DNA from 3 places in the Flavimobilis sp. BM9 genome. Region 1 is predicted to be linked to each of the others. Evidence: riboswitches for the same ligand, from Rfam matches in the RefSeq annotation. Region 1 holds a riboswitch; each other region holds the start of a gene.
The links. A riboswitch is a leader RNA that binds a small molecule or an ion and turns the genes downstream of it on or off. The one in region 1 is predicted to bind S-adenosylmethionine.
Positions count from the first base shown of each region.

Region 2: another riboswitch for S-adenosylmethionine. It lies ahead of AC4F3Q_RS08850 (LLM class oxidoreductase); the one in region 1 lies ahead of AC4F3Q_RS05460 (methylenetetrahydrofolate reductase).
Region 3: another riboswitch for S-adenosylmethionine. It lies ahead of AC4F3Q_RS08275 (aminotransferase class V-fold PLP-dependent enzyme); the one in region 1 lies ahead of AC4F3Q_RS05460 (methylenetetrahydrofolate reductase).

Region 1 is NZ_JBZEMO010000002.1:300,948-305,661, reverse strand. It holds gene metE (5-methyltetrahydropteroyltriglutamate--homocysteine S-methyltransferase) at 1-518, opposite strand, end outside; gene AC4F3Q_RS05460 (methylenetetrahydrofolate reductase) at 538-1,575, opposite strand; SAM riboswitch class I at 1,592-1,696, opposite strand; gene AC4F3Q_RS05455 (PH domain-containing protein) at 1,854-2,387, opposite strand; gene AC4F3Q_RS05450 (family 20 glycosylhydrolase) at 2,471-3,922, opposite strand; gene AC4F3Q_RS05445 (ROK family protein) at 4,011-4,714, shown strand, end outside.
Region 2 is NZ_JBZEMO010000004.1:207,965-212,678, reverse strand. It holds gene AC4F3Q_RS08855 (ribonucleoside triphosphate reductase) at 1-987, opposite strand, end outside; gene AC4F3Q_RS08850 (LLM class oxidoreductase) at 1,178-2,158, opposite strand; SAM riboswitch class IV at 2,520-2,626, opposite strand; gene AC4F3Q_RS08845 (DEAD/DEAH box helicase) at 2,773-4,714, shown strand, end outside.
Region 3 is NZ_JBZEMO010000004.1:90,326-95,039, forward strand. It holds gene nirB (nitrite reductase large subunit NirB) at 1-467, opposite strand, end outside; gene AC4F3Q_RS08260 (heme biosynthesis protein HemY) at 615-785, shown strand; gene AC4F3Q_RS08265 (O-succinylhomoserine sulfhydrylase) at 801-2,021, opposite strand; gene AC4F3Q_RS08270 (rhodanese-like domain-containing protein) at 2,018-2,440, opposite strand; SAM riboswitch class IV at 2,686-2,799, shown strand; gene AC4F3Q_RS08275 (aminotransferase class V-fold PLP-dependent enzyme) at 2,831-4,279, shown strand; gene AC4F3Q_RS08280 (GNAT family N-acetyltransferase) at 4,467-4,714, shown strand, end outside.

The sequences.
Region 1 (4,714 bases):
ACGACGCCCGCCTCGCGAGCCTCCACGTACTCCGCGACGATCCGGTCGCTCACGAGCCGCAGCTCCGTCTCGGGACCGATCTCCGGGACGAGGTAGTGGTAGTTCGAGTCGAACCACTTCGTCATCTCGAGCGGCGCGACCTCGTCGTCGCCGCGGGCGAGCGCGAAGTACGCGGCGAGGTCGAGCGAGCCGTCTGCGGCGCGGAGGTGCGCGAACCGGGGCGGGACCGCCCCGACCGTGGCGACGACGTCGAGCACCTGGTCGTAGAAGGAGAACGACGACGGCACGGCGGCCGGCTCGGTCAGGCCGAGCGACACGAGGTGGTCGCGCGTGCGGGACCGGAGCTCCGCGACATGCTGCTCGAGCTGGGCCGCGCTGACGCGGCCCGCCCAGAACGACTCGACTGCGCGCTTGAGCTCACGGTTCGGGCCGATGCGCGGGTAACCGAGGACGGTCGCTGCCGGGAATGCGAGGTTTGCGCCCTGGATGAGGGCAGGGCTGTGCTGCTGGTTGGACATGGTGCGTCTCTTCTCGGGGTCAGTCGACGGCGACGGTGTCGCTCGTCGAGCTCAGCTGTGCGTGTGCTGCCCCGACCCACGGCCCGCTGGCCAGGTCTGGCTCCGCCAGCCCGGCCGGAGCCGGGCCCGTGGAACCGCCGCCGAGGTGAACACCCTCGAGCAGGTCAAGTGCTGGACGTGACTTGTTGAACGTGTAGATGTGGAGGCCGGGGGCGCCGGCCTCGAGGACGGCGGAGACGAGCCCCACCGACGCGTGGATGCCGCGCTCGTGGCGAGCCGCGTCGTCGGGCAGGGACTCGAGCTCGCGGACGAGCGCCGACGGCGCGGGCACCCCCGTGAGCTCCTCGACGCGCCGCAGACGGCCCGGGTCGGTCGTGGGCAGGACGCCCGCGAGGATCGGGATGGTGACGCCCGCCGCGCGGGCAGACTCGACGAACGACAGGTACGTGTCCGCCTCGTAGAAGAGCTGGGTGATCGCGAAGCTCGCACCCGCCTCCTGCTTCGCGAGGAGGTGCTCGACCTCCTGCGCGGGCGTGGTCCCGGCGGCGCGGTTCCCGCCCGGGAAGGTCGCGACGGCGATCGTCAGCGGGCGCGCAGCCCCGCGCAGGGCCGACGCCGCGCTGCGGTCGCAGCGGTTCGCCTCGACCTCGCGCAGGAGGGCGACGAGCTCGATCGACGAGTGCACGCCGTCGGACGGCGGGCGCCAGTCAGGCTGGTCGCGCGGCGGGTCGCCGCGCAGCGCGAGGAACGAGCGGACGCCCGAGTCGAGGAACTCGCCGATGACCTCGGCGACGTGCGGACGCGTCGCGCCGACGCACGTGAGGTGCGCGATCGGCAGGACCGGCGTCTGCCGGGCGAGCGTGGTGACGACGGCGCGGGTCGTCGCGCGGTCCGTGCCTGCGGCGCCGTAGGTGACCGACATGAAGTCGGGGCGCGCCGTGAGGAGCTGACGCACGGTCGTCCAGAACTTGGGCGCGGCGTCGGGGTTGCGCGGGGGCATCAGCTCGAACGACACGGTCGGGCGGACCGACGAGTCGACGAGGTCGGCGATGCTCATGAAGCCTCCATAGGAACGTCCATCGAACCTGGCTTTAGCACCCGCACCCTCAGGAGGCTTCCGTAGTGGGGGGTTGCTGCGGCGTCGACGAGCCAGGACTCTCGACCGCTCTGGATGGTTGTGACTCGAGGTTAGGCCCGCGAATCACGGCCTCCAAGGGGTGTCCGGATGGCGAGATCGAGTGTCCACGGTCGCCGTCGGCCGCCATCGGCGACGGATCGCCCGGAGGCACATCCGAAGTGTGCAGAGGGGCGATCGGTCGGACGGGGGGACGGCTGTCAGCGGCGACGCGGCTCGCCCGGCGGGAACTCGCCGTCGTCGGAGCTGTCGTCCGCCCGGAAGATCAGGTCGGAGAGCTGGCGCTGCACCTCCGCGATGCGCGGCACGTCGTACAGCAGCACGCCAGCCTTCTCGGTCGCGTCCGACACGACGATCGTCCCGCAGCCCAGCATGCGGTCGAGCAGGTCGCGCTCATACGTGAAGTCGTTGATGCGGAACAGCGGGATGTCGCGACCCACGCGCGTGATGATGCCCTCGCGGGTGATCAGGCGCTTGTTCGTGAACGTGTAGCTCGAGTGCCGCCACCGCAGGTACGGGACCAGCACCCACGTCACGAGCGTGACGACCGCGACCGCACCGACAGCGACCAGGACCCACTGCTTCGCGTCGTTCTCGGGGAACCACACGAGTGCCGCGACGAAAGCCGCCACGACCAGCAGGAACAGCAGGAACGGCTTGAAGAGCGCCTTGGGGTGCGTCCGGGTCGTCAGGACCACGAACTCGCCGTTGCCGAGGGTCTTGTCGATGCTCATGGCGGCATCCTTCCACGCGGCGGCCCCGCTGGGCAGGGCCTTCGTCGCGCCGCGCGACGACGGCCCTGCCGCGACGACCTGGGTCAGGACCGCCAGGGCACCTGCGGCGACCGGTGGAACGCGACGCCCTCGCGCGCCCACCGCTCGCCGTGCACGGCGAGCGACTCGAGGAACGTGCCCGTGTCGCGCGGAGACCCCCACGCGACGGACGCGACGGCGGGCAGGCGCGGGAGGAGCATCGTCGTGACGTCGTCCCACGTCCGCAGGGTCTCCGTCCACAGGCACGCCTCGACGCCCTCGATCTTGTCCGCAGGCACCCCCGGGAGCGCGTCCGCGGGCTCCCACTCGTACGCGTCGCGAACCTCGACCGTGCCCGCCCAGGTCAGGCCGAGCTCCTGGCTCTCGTCGTGCTTGAGGTCGAGGTAGGCGTGCGGCGCCGGCGAGGCGATGAAGCGGATGTCGCGCTCGCGGGCGAGCTGCGCGAGGTGGCTCGTGTCGATGTCGTGCGTCCAGTACTGCAGGAGCGTGCCGGGCGGGAGGTGCGCGGGTGCGGCCTCCTGCCACATGACGAGCTGCTTGCCGTGCTGCGCCACGACCCCGCCGAGCCGCTCGACGAACCCCGCGTACTGCTCGGCCGTGAGCGTGTGCACCTCGTCGCCGCCGAGGTGCAGGCGCGGGCCGCGCGTGTGCCGCGCGAGCGTGCCGACGACGTCGTCCACGAACGCCCACGCCTCCGGGGACGTCAGGTGCAGGGTCGAGAAGCCGACCTCGATACCGGCGTACGGCTCTCGCGGCTCACCGTCCGGGCTGATCTGTGGATAGGCGACCTGGGCGGCATGAGTGTGGCCGGGCATGTCCACCTCGGGGACGAGCGTCACGTGCCGGGCCTCGGCGTAGTCCTGCAGGTGCGCGTAGTCGGCGAGCGTGAGGAAGCCGCCCGCGCCGCCGTCGACGTCGTTCGTCGACGCGCGCTCGACGAGCAGCGGGCGGTCCTCGATCTCGAGTCGCCAGCCCTGGTCGTCGGTCAGGTGCAGGTGGACCTGGTTGAGGCGGTACGTCGCGGCGAGGTCGATCAGCCGCTCGATGTCGGGGACGCCGAAGAAGTGCCGGGCGACGTCGAACGACACGCCGCGCAGCGGGTACGTCGGGGCGTCCTCGCACGCGAGGGCGGGGACCGTCGTGAGGCCGTCGTCGTGCTGCGCGCCGGCGAGGAGCTGGAGCAGGACCTGCACCGCGTAGAACGCGCCCGCGGCGTCGCCTGCGCGGAGGTGCCAGCCGGCGTCGGACAGGTCGAGGGTGTAGCCCTCGCTCGGCAGGTCGGGGCCGGGTGTCGCGGTCGCGGGGGTCGCGGCGCGGCCCGACGGCGCGACGAGCGGCCCGTCGGTCCGCGCGTCGCGGAGCGCGCGGGCGGCGTTCGGCGCCCAGGGCTCGAGGGCGACGGCGAGCGCGGCGAGCGTGCGCGGGTCGACGACGGTCGTCCCGCGGTCGGGGTGCACGGTGCGGGGGGCGGGGATGACGGCTGGCGACGTCGGCATGGGTCCATCCTTGCTCGGGAAGGTCACGATTTGGTCGCGGGGTGCGATACCCCTTGACCGAACTAAGTAAGTAAACTGTACTAACTAGATGGCCAGGACAACACCCCTCACCGACGCCCGCCGCGGGACCACCCGCATCGTCGCGCCGGCCGCCAAGATCCTCCCCGGCGACGCACGCCTCCACCACCGTGCGCTCGTCCTGCAGAACCTCGCCGACCAGGGCCCGCTGTCCCGCGCCGACCTCGCCCGCCTCACCGGCCTCACCCGCGTCACGATGTCCGACGTCGTCGCCGGGCTCCTCGACGACAACCTCCTCGTCGACCTCGGGCCGCGCCCCGGCACCCGCATGGGCAAGCCCGCGACCCTCGTCGGCATCAACCCCTCCGGCGCCTACGTCGCGAGCCTCGACCTCTCCGGCGAGGACGCCCTGCGCGGCGCCGTCGTCGACCTCGCCGGCACGATCGTCGTCGAGCACGAGCTCGAGCTCGGCGAGGACCGCGGGGAGGACGCCGTCGACCGCACGATCGAGCTCGCCCGCCGCCTCGTCGCCGACGCACCCGGGCCGGTGCTCGGCCTCGGGGTCGGCACCCCCGGCGTCGTCGACGCCGAGGGCGTCGTCCGCAACGCCCCCAACCTCAGGTGGTCGCGCCTGCCCCTGCGCGACCGCCTGGCTGACGCCCTCGGCGTCGCCGTCCACGTCGCCAACGACGCCGACACCGCAGCGCTCGCCGAGGACTCGGTCGGCCGCAGCGGCGGCGCCGGGCTCATCCTCGTCGAGATCGGCCGCGGTCT
Region 2 (4,714 bases), on a different contig from region 1:
GTAGCCGAGGCGCGCGCAGTTCACGGTGACGACGCCGATCGACCCGGTCTGCTCAGCGGACCCGAACAGTCCGTTGCCGCGCTTGAGCAGCTCGCGCAGGTCGAGCTGGAGGCGGCAGCACATCGAGCGGACCATGCCGGGCTCGAGCTCGGAGTTGAGGAAGTTCTGGAAGTACGGCAGCCCGTACTTCGCGGTCATCTCGAACAGGCGCGTCGCGTTCTCGGACTCCCACGGGAAGTCCTCGGTGATGTTGTACGTCGGGATGGGGAACGTGAAGACGCGGCCCGACGCGTCGCCCTCCGTCATGACCTCGATGTAGGCGCGGTTGATGAGGTCCATCTCGGCCTGGAGGTCGCCGTACGTGAAGTCCATCGGGGAGTCGTCGACGAGCGGCACCTGGTCGCGGAGGTCCTCGGGGCAGGTCCAGTCGAACGTGAGGTTGGTGAACGGCGTCTGCGTGCCCCAGCGGGAGGGGACGTTGAGGTTGTAGATGAGCTCCTGGACGCACTGCTTGACCTGGTCGTAGGTCATCGCGTCCTTGCGGACGAACGGCGCCATGTACGTGTCGAACGAGGAGAACGCCTGCGCGCCGGCCCACTCGTTCTGCATCGTGCCGAGGAAGTTGACGATCTGCCCGACGGCGGAGCTGAAGTGCTTGGGCGGGTTCGACTCGACCTTGCCCGGCACACCGTTGAAGCCCTGCGTCAGGAGCATGCGCAACGACCAGCCGGCGCAGTACCCGCCGAACACGTCGAGGTCGTGGATGTGCAGGTCGCCGTCGCGGTGCGCCTGCCCGACCTCGGGGCGGTACACCTCGGAGAGCCAGTAGTTCGCGGTGACCTTGCCGGCGGTGTTGAGGATGAGGCCGCCGAGGGAGTAGCCCTGGTTGGCGTTGGCGTTGACGCGCCAGTCGGTCCGGTCCAGGTACTCGCGCATGGTCGACCCCACGTCGACCTGGGTCCGCGTCGTTGCGTCAGCCTGAGCCATTCGATTCCCCTACATCTAGTGGTCGAGTCACACCGTTGTCACTAGATGTTGATTCTGCTCTGCTGCACCCGCGTGGCGGAGGGGCCTAAAGTCCCAGCCGCGCCCACATCCGCAGAACGACGCGCGAAACTCCCCCGCACGCACCGCTGCCCCGCCCGGGATGCCCGGGCAGGGCAGCAGGCAGCGCGTCTCACACCCCGGCGAGGACCCCCACGCCCGACGGCGTGAGCGCGAGGCTCTCGCGCAGCGTCGCCCCCGGGTACTCGCGGCGGAACACGCCGCTCGCCCGGAGCGCGGGCACCACGCCGTCGACCAGGCCCGCGACGTCCGCGACGAGCGACGACGGCGTCACGACGAACCCGTCGACCGCACCCGCCTCGAACCACGCCTCGGCAAGCTCCGCGAGGTCGAGCGGCGTCCCCACGTGGATGAGCGAGTCGGAGTGCTGCGCGACGACGTCCGTCCCCTCGAACGCGTCGAGCAGCTCGACACGCGCCTGCGCGCTCTCCGCGTCCGGACCCGTGACGGCATACACGTCGACGAGGACGAGGACGTCGTCGGCCGCGCGGCCCGACTCGACGGCGATCGTCCGAGCCCGACGGCGCTGCTCGAGCGCCGAGTCGAGGTCCGTCGCGGCGATCCGCAGGACGTCCGCGTGCCGGGCGGCACGCTCGAGCTGAGCGTCCGAGCGCACGCGCACGACCGTCGGCGCGACCGACGACACGGCCCGCGTCACGGCCGTCACCGACCGGTCAGGCGCGCTGCCGTCGACCTGCCAGCCAGCGCGGCCGCCGGACACCCGGCTGATCGTCTGCAGCGCGGTCGCGACGTGCTCCGGGTCGGTCGCCTCCGGCGAGATCGTCGCGACGAGGCCGACGCCGCGCGTCGTCTTGCCGAGGCGCGACGCGACAACAGCCGCGTCGAGGCGGCCGCGCAGCAGGCCGACCGTCTCAGGCTGGAGGCGGAACGTGTCGTCGATCGCGACGAAGTCGAGGGTGCCGCGCTGCGCCGCAGCGACGAGGTCAGCGAGACGCTCGGCGTCGAACGCGCTCGCGAACGACGCCACAGGCACGCGGCTCGTGACGCGGCGCGCGCCCGCGCTCGTGAGGTCGATACCCAGGTGGATCTGACGGTCGGCGGTCGTGGGACGGGAAGAGGTGGTCGAGGTCATGGTCTTCGCTCTCTGCGTGACGGCGGCGCGCAGCACCGACCCCACGGACTCACGTCGTCAGGTGGGACGGTGCGCAGCGTGCGCCAAGGTGACTGCAACGGCCGGGGGCTCCCGAGGAGCCGGCATCGGCGGTGTCCGAGAAGGACGGTCAGGCGACGGCGTGCGCGCTCGGGAGCGCGACGGCGTGCGCCGGCAGGGGTCCGCCGTGGGCGGACCTCAGCGGGTCAGTCGCGGGGACAACAGGCGACGGACCCGCAGGGCATACAGGTCGGACACATCACCGGGGCGAGCGAGATCGACGCGGGTGTGCGAAGCCGTCCTGCCATCATCGTGCGTGTCTCCTGTCCGAACCGCTCTCGCGGCTGCGCTCTTGCACCGATTCCGGTGCCAGGTCTTCACCCGGAGCACCCCACCGCGCGGGAGGGTTGCTGACCAGCGAGCCGGGGCTTGTCGCTGATACTCGTGACCTTGTCTTGTCGAGTCCTTCCGGTCACCTGGTTTGACACCCTGCGTTCCGGAATTACTGCGCAATCTAGGCGCGGGGCCCAGGGGTGTCAACAGGTGTCCATGCCTGGATCATCAGGCGGCCGCAGGCCGGGTGCGAGGATTGGCCCGTGCCCGCACCCGACCTCCTCGACGTCCTCCTCGCCGGAGGGCGCCGCACCGACCACGCGACGCACATCGCCCACCTGCCCGCCCGCGAGGGCGTGCACGCCGACTGGCCCGCGTGGGCGGACCCGGCGCTCGTCGCGGGCTACCGTGCGCTCGGCGTCGAACGCCCGTGGCGCCACCAGGTCGAGGCGGCCGACGCCGCGTGGCACGGCCAGCACACCGCGCTCGGCACGTCGACCGGCTCAGGCAAGTCGCTCGCCTTCTGGCTGCCCGCCCTCACCTCCGTGCGCGCCGACATCCTCGCCGCCGCAGAAGGCACCGCCGCGTTCAGCCGCATCGAGAACGTCCGCTCCCGCGGGTCCGTGCTCTACCTGTGCCCGACCAAGGCGCTCGCCGCCGACCAGCTCAGCGGCGTCGAACGCCTCCTGCGGGCCGCTGACGTCCGCGACCTGCGCGTCGCGACGTGCGACGGCGACACCCCGTTCACCGAGCGCCGCTGGGTCCAGGACCACGCCGACGCCGTCCTGACCAACCCCGACTTCCTGCACTTCTCGATGCTCCCCAGCCACGCCCGCTGGGTGCGGTTCCTGCGGTCCCTGCGCTACGTCGTCGTCGACGAGGGGCACGCCTTCCGCGGCGTCTTCGGAGCGCACGTGTCGCTCGTCCTGCGCCGTCTCCAGCGCCTGTGCGCGCACTACTCCGGCGGTCCCGGGCCCATCTTCCTCGTCGCGTCCGCGACGACCGCCGAGCCGGCACGCAGCGCCGCGCGCCTCGTCGGCGTGGACGAGCGCGACGTCGTCACCGTCACCGAGAACACGGCACCGTCCGGCACCCGCACGTTCGTGCTGTGGGAGCCGCCCGAGCTCCCGCCCGCCGACTCCGGCGTCGACGGGTTCCAGGTCGTCGCCCCCTCCGGTCCCGGAGCCGACGGCGCCACGACCGGCACCGACGAGTGGTGGGTCGACGCCCCCGAGGTCGAGGACCGTCCCAGGCGGTCCGCGACCGCCGAGGCCGCCGACCTCCTCGCCGACCTCACCTGCGCGGGCGCCCGCAGCCTCGCCTTCACCCGCTCCCGGCGCGGCGCCGAGTCCGTCGCGCTGAGCGCCCAACGCGCCCTGAACGCCGTCGACCCTGCGCTGCAGCACGCCGTCGCCGCCTACCGCGGCGGCTACCTCCCCGAGGAACGCCGCGCCCTCGAGGACGCGATCCGCACGGGAGCGCTGCGCGCCCTCGCCACGACGAACGCGCTCGAGCTCGGCGTCGACATCTCCGGGCTCGACGCCGTCCTCATCGTCGGGTGGCCCGGCACCCGCATGTCGATCTGGCAGCAGGCCGGGCGCGCAGGGCGCGCCGGCGCCGACGGGCTCGTCGTCTTCGTCGCGCGCGAGGATCCGCTCGACACGTACCTCGTGCACCACCCCGAAGCGATCCTCGACGCCCCGCTCGAGGCGACCGTCTTCGACCCCGGCAACCCGCACGTCCTCGCCCCGCACCTCTGCGCCGCCGCCGCCGAGCTCCCCGTGCGCCCCGACGAGCTCGACACGTTCGGCGCGCACACCTCCGAGGTGCTCGACGTCCTCACCGCGCGCGGCGCGCTGCGCCGCCGCCCGAGCGGCTGGTTCTGGACGCATCCCGAGCCCGCGTCGCAGCTCACCGACCTGCGCGGCACGGGCGGGCAGCCCGTCCGCGTCGTCGAGGCGGCGACCGGACGCATGCTCGGCACGATCGACCAGCCCGCCGCGGACGGGTCCGTGCACGACGGCGCCGTGTACGTGCACCAGGGCGCGACGTTCGTCGTCGACCACCTCGACCTGCAGGACCACGTCGCGCTCGTGCGACGCCGCGACGTCGACTACGGCACGTGGTCCCACGACGTCACGACGATCGCCGTGCAGAGCACCCTTCGCTCGCGGACGTGGGACTCCGGCCCGGCGCCCGTGACGT
Region 3 (4,714 bases), on a different contig from region 1:
AGCGTGGCAGCGCGGTCGGCGACCCAGGACTGCAGCCCGACGACGTCGTCCATCGTGCGGTAGCTGAAGACGCCGGGGAGGTCTGTGCCGTCGGTGCGGGGCGTCCATGCCCACGAGCCGGTCGCGAGGACGAGCGTGTCGTAGGGGAAGGTCTCGCCGCTGCGCGTGGTGACGGACTGGGCGTCGCGGTCGATCGAGGCGACCGCGTCACCGGTCCGCAGGGTGACGTGCGGGTCGTCCCACACGGTCGGGGCCATCGCGAGCTGCTCGGGCGAGCGGCCACCGAAGAACTCGGAGAGGTGCACGCGGTCGTACGGCAGGTGCGCCTCGTCGCCGATCACGGTGGCGGACCAGGGGGTGTCTGCGGGGGCGCGCGAGACGAGCTGCTCGACGAGCCGGTGGGCGACCATGCCCGCACCGACGACGACGATGCGCCCGGGGGACGCGGGGGCGTTGTGCTCGGACATGTCGGGCCTTCTGCTCGGCGGGTTCTCGTCGTGGTCAGTCTCGCCGGTGGGGGTGGTGCAATGGTGGGACCTTTGGACGGGCGTGGCCGTGAATAACCGATCCGGGGCGCCCTGGGCGAGGAGACCAGGGCAGCGTAGCCTGAACGTGTGACCGAGCACACGAAGGACCCCGCGCCGGACCCTGCTGCAGCGCGCTTCGCCCAGCTGCCCGAGCGCGTGGAACCCCGCGACTACGTCGAGAGCGTCGACGTCGCGGACGTCCCCGACCCCGAGATGGGCCGCGATCCGAACACGGAGTGGATGCTCAAGCACGCCTGAGCCCCCGCTGGGGCGTCAGGCCTTGAGCGCCTGCTCGATGTCGTCGAGCAGGTCGAGCGGGTCCTCGAGCCCGATGCTCAGCCGCACCGTGGACTCCGTCATGCCGACCGCGGCACGGCCCTCCGGGCCGAGCTTGCGGTGCGTCGTCGTAGCCGGGTGCGTGATGAGGCTCTTGGCGTCGCCGAGGTTGTTGGAGAGGTCGACGACGCGCAACGCGTCGAGGAACCGGAACGTGCGCTCCTTGACCTGCTCTGCCGACGCAGAGCCCGGGACCTCGAGGTCGAACGTGACGACCGTCCCGCCGCCCGTCTGCTGCTCCCGCGCGAGCGCCACCTGCGGGTGCGAGTCGAGGAACGGGTAGTAGACCCGACCGATCCCGGGCAGCGACTCGAGCGTGGTCGCGACCTGGAGCGCGGCGTCGGTCTGTGCGCGCACGCGCAGCGAGAGCGTCTCGAGTCCCTTGAGCAGGACCCACGCGTTGAACGGGGAGAGCGACGGGCCGGTGTGGCGGACCATCGTCTGCACGGGCCCGTCGATGTACTCGGCGCTGCCGAGGATCGCGCCGCCGAGCACGCGGCCCTGCCCGTCGATGTGCTTCGTCGCGGAGTACACCACGACGTCGGCGCCCAGCTCGAGCGGCTTCTGCAGGACGGGCGTCGCGAACACGTTGTCGACGACGACGGTCGCCCCCGCGCGGTGCGCGAGGTCGGCGACGGCGCGCACGTCGATGATGTCCTGCATCGGGTTCGACGGCGTCTCGAAGAAGACGACGTCCGCAGGCGTCGCGAGCGCCTCCTCCCACTGCGCCAGGACGTGGCCGTCGACGTAGTCGGTGTGCACGCCCCAGCGGGCGAAGATCTCGTCGAAGATCGTCAGGCTCGACCCGAAGAGCGCGCGGGCGGCGACGATCCGGGAGCCCTGCCCGACGATCGCGGCGAGCGCCGTGAAGACGGCCGACATGCCGGTCGCGGTCGCGTAGCAGCCCTCGGCGCCCTCGATGAGGCGCAGCCGCTGCTCGAAGGTGTGGACCGTCGGGTTGCCGTAGCGGGAGTAGATGAAGCGGTCGGCCTCGCCCTTGAAGGCGGCCTCGCACTCGGCGGCGGAGCCGTAGACGTATCCCTGCGTCAGGTAGATGGGCTCGCTCGTCTCGTGGAACCCGGAGCGCTCGATGCCGCCGCGGACCGAGACGGTCGCGGGACGCCAGGATGCGGGGACCTCGCGGGGCCCCGCGGTCACCGGGCGGCCTCGTCGATCGTGGTCGTCGGGAGGCCGTTGTTGCGCCAGCCGTCCACCGTGCGGGCGCCGGTCGCGTCCTGCGCGCCCTCGAAGCCCTGGAGGATGTTGCGCGCATCGGTCCAGCCGGCGGCGGTCGCGGCCTGTGCGGCGGCGACCGAGCGCACGCCGGAGCGGCACAGGAACAGGACGGTCGCGTCCTTCGCGACGCCCGCGGCGTCGAGCTGGGCGAGGAACTCGGTGTTGGGTCCCCAGGCGGTGTTCCACTCGACGAAGCGCGCGGCCGTACGGGCGGCGCTCGTGTCGGGGACGCCGATCGTGCGCCACTCGTCCTGGGTGCGGACGTCGACGAGCACGGCGTCGGGGGAGGTGGTGATCAGCTCCCAGGCGGCCTCGGGGGTGACGTCTCCTGCGTAGCTCATGGCGTTCTCCGTTCGCATCGAACGTGGCGGTAGCACCCTCGTCCTGCTGGGGGGTTGCTGCGGCGTCGTCGTGCCACGTCACTCGGCCGCTCTGGATGGTGTGGGGATCGTACCCTCCGCGGAAGGGTGCTGCCGAGGGCGTGACAGATGGCGAGATTCCGCGCCTCCCGACCGTGGGTCTCAGCACGTGGCGCGCCGTCTCAGATGTTGACAGTCGTCGGAGGGCGGTGGGACGATGGCCGCACGGTCATGAGCGCCAGCGCAAAACCCCGGTTTGCTGGCCGGCAACCCTCCACTCGCGGTGGGGTGCCCCGGGTGACGACCAGGCTGCGGTCGACCGACCGCGGCAAGCGCGGGCGCACAGCGCCCAGACTCGCGAAGGGCCCTGCCATGTCGACCGACGCGACCACCTGTCCCAGCCCCCGCGCCGACGTGGCGGACGAGCCCGCGCTCCTGCCCGTCGTCGGCCGCGACACCCTCGTCCCGCTCGTCGACGGACGCCACGTCACGTACGCGAACCTCGACGTCGCCGCGTCCGCACCCGCCCTCGAGGCGGTCGCCGCGCGCGTCGCGCAGGCACTCCCGCTGTACGCGAGCGTCCACCGTGGCGCGGGCTACCTCTCCCAGGTCTCGACCGCGCTCTACGAAGCATCGCGCCGCTCGATCGGCGCGTTCGTCGGCGCGCGCGAGCACGACGTCACGATCATCACGCGCAACACGACCGACTCCCTCAACCTCCTCGCGGGTTGCGTGCCCGCGACGGTCGGGGAGGGGCGCGTGCTCGTCCTCGACGTCGAGCACCATGCCAACCTCCTGCCCTGGGCGGCCGCACCCGGCGGCGCCGCCGTCCTCGCAGGCGCGTCGAGCGTCGCCGCAACCCTCGACGCGCTGCGCGTCGAGCTGGACGCCCGGCCGTACGCGCTCCTCGCCGTCACCGGCGCGTCGAACGTGACGGGCGAGGCGCTGCCGATCGCCGACGTCGTCACGCTCGCCCACGCCGCAGGCGCGCGCGTCGTGCTCGACGGCGCGCAGCTCGTCCCGCACCGCGGCATCGACATCGCCGCGCTCGACGTCGACTACGTCGCCTTCTCCGGCCACAAGACCTACGCGCCGTACGGCGCGGGCGCGCTGGTCGGGCGCCGCGACTGGCTCGACAACGGCACACCCCACCTCGCCGGCGGCGGCGCGGTGCGCGCCGTCACGCACGCGGAGCCCGACGGCGCTGCCCCCGGGACCGCGTCCGCGACGTGGGCGCTCGCGCCCGCCCGCCACGAGGCCGGCTCCCCGAACGTCATCGGCGCCGTCGCGCTCGCAGCTGCCTGCGAGGAGCTCGCCGCGCTCGACCCCGCAGCCCTGCACGCGCACGAGGCGCGCCTGCGCGCCCGCCTCGTCGAGGGCCTGACGCAGATCCCCGGCATCGACGTGCTGAGCGCGTGGGACGACGCCGTCGACCCCGTCGGCGTCGTCACGTTCGTCGTCGACGGGCACGACCCCGGGCTCGTGGCCGCCTACCTGTCGGCGGAGCACGGCATCGGCGTGCGCGACGGCAAGTTCTGCGCCCACCCCTTCCTCGCCCGGCTCGGTCACCGGTACGGCGCCGTGCGGGCGAGCGTCGGCGTCGGCACGACGGGCGAGCACGTCGAGCGGCTCGTCGCCGCGCTTGCGGCCTACGTGCGCGAGGGCACCCGCGCCGACTATGCGGTGCAGGACGGCTGCTGGGTCGTCCGCGACGACCACCGCCCCCTCCCCGACGTGACCGGGCTGTCCGGTCTGGTCGCCACCGCGGCGGTCGCGAACGTCGCACTCGCGGGTGGGTGCGGCGGTCCGTCCGAGGCGTGAACGAGCCGTCCGTCGCGGAGGCCGCCCGGGCTGCCTGAGCGGGCTCCCGCGAGGGTGATGTGGATCGCACGAAGCGCCTGATGAGTGGCTGGAAACCGCCACTTCCACGCGTCCGTCACCACCTGTTCGTCCCCAGGTCGCGCGGTGGGTGTTGGCGGTGTCCCCGGCGCGTGTTTTCATTTCTCGCGTGGAGCACGACATCACCCTCTCGGGGCACGGTTTTCGCCTCGAGCCGCTGACGCACAAGCACGTCGGCGATCTGGCCGCCATGGTCGATTCCGACCTGTGGGCGGGCATGGCCACACCCATGCCTGTGGGCGAGGTCGGGCTGATGAACTACATCGAAGACTCCCAGGCGCTCGACGGCTGCTACGCCTTCGCCGTCGTCGACGAGGTGAGCGGCGAGGTGCGCGGATCGACCGCTCTCGTCGACCA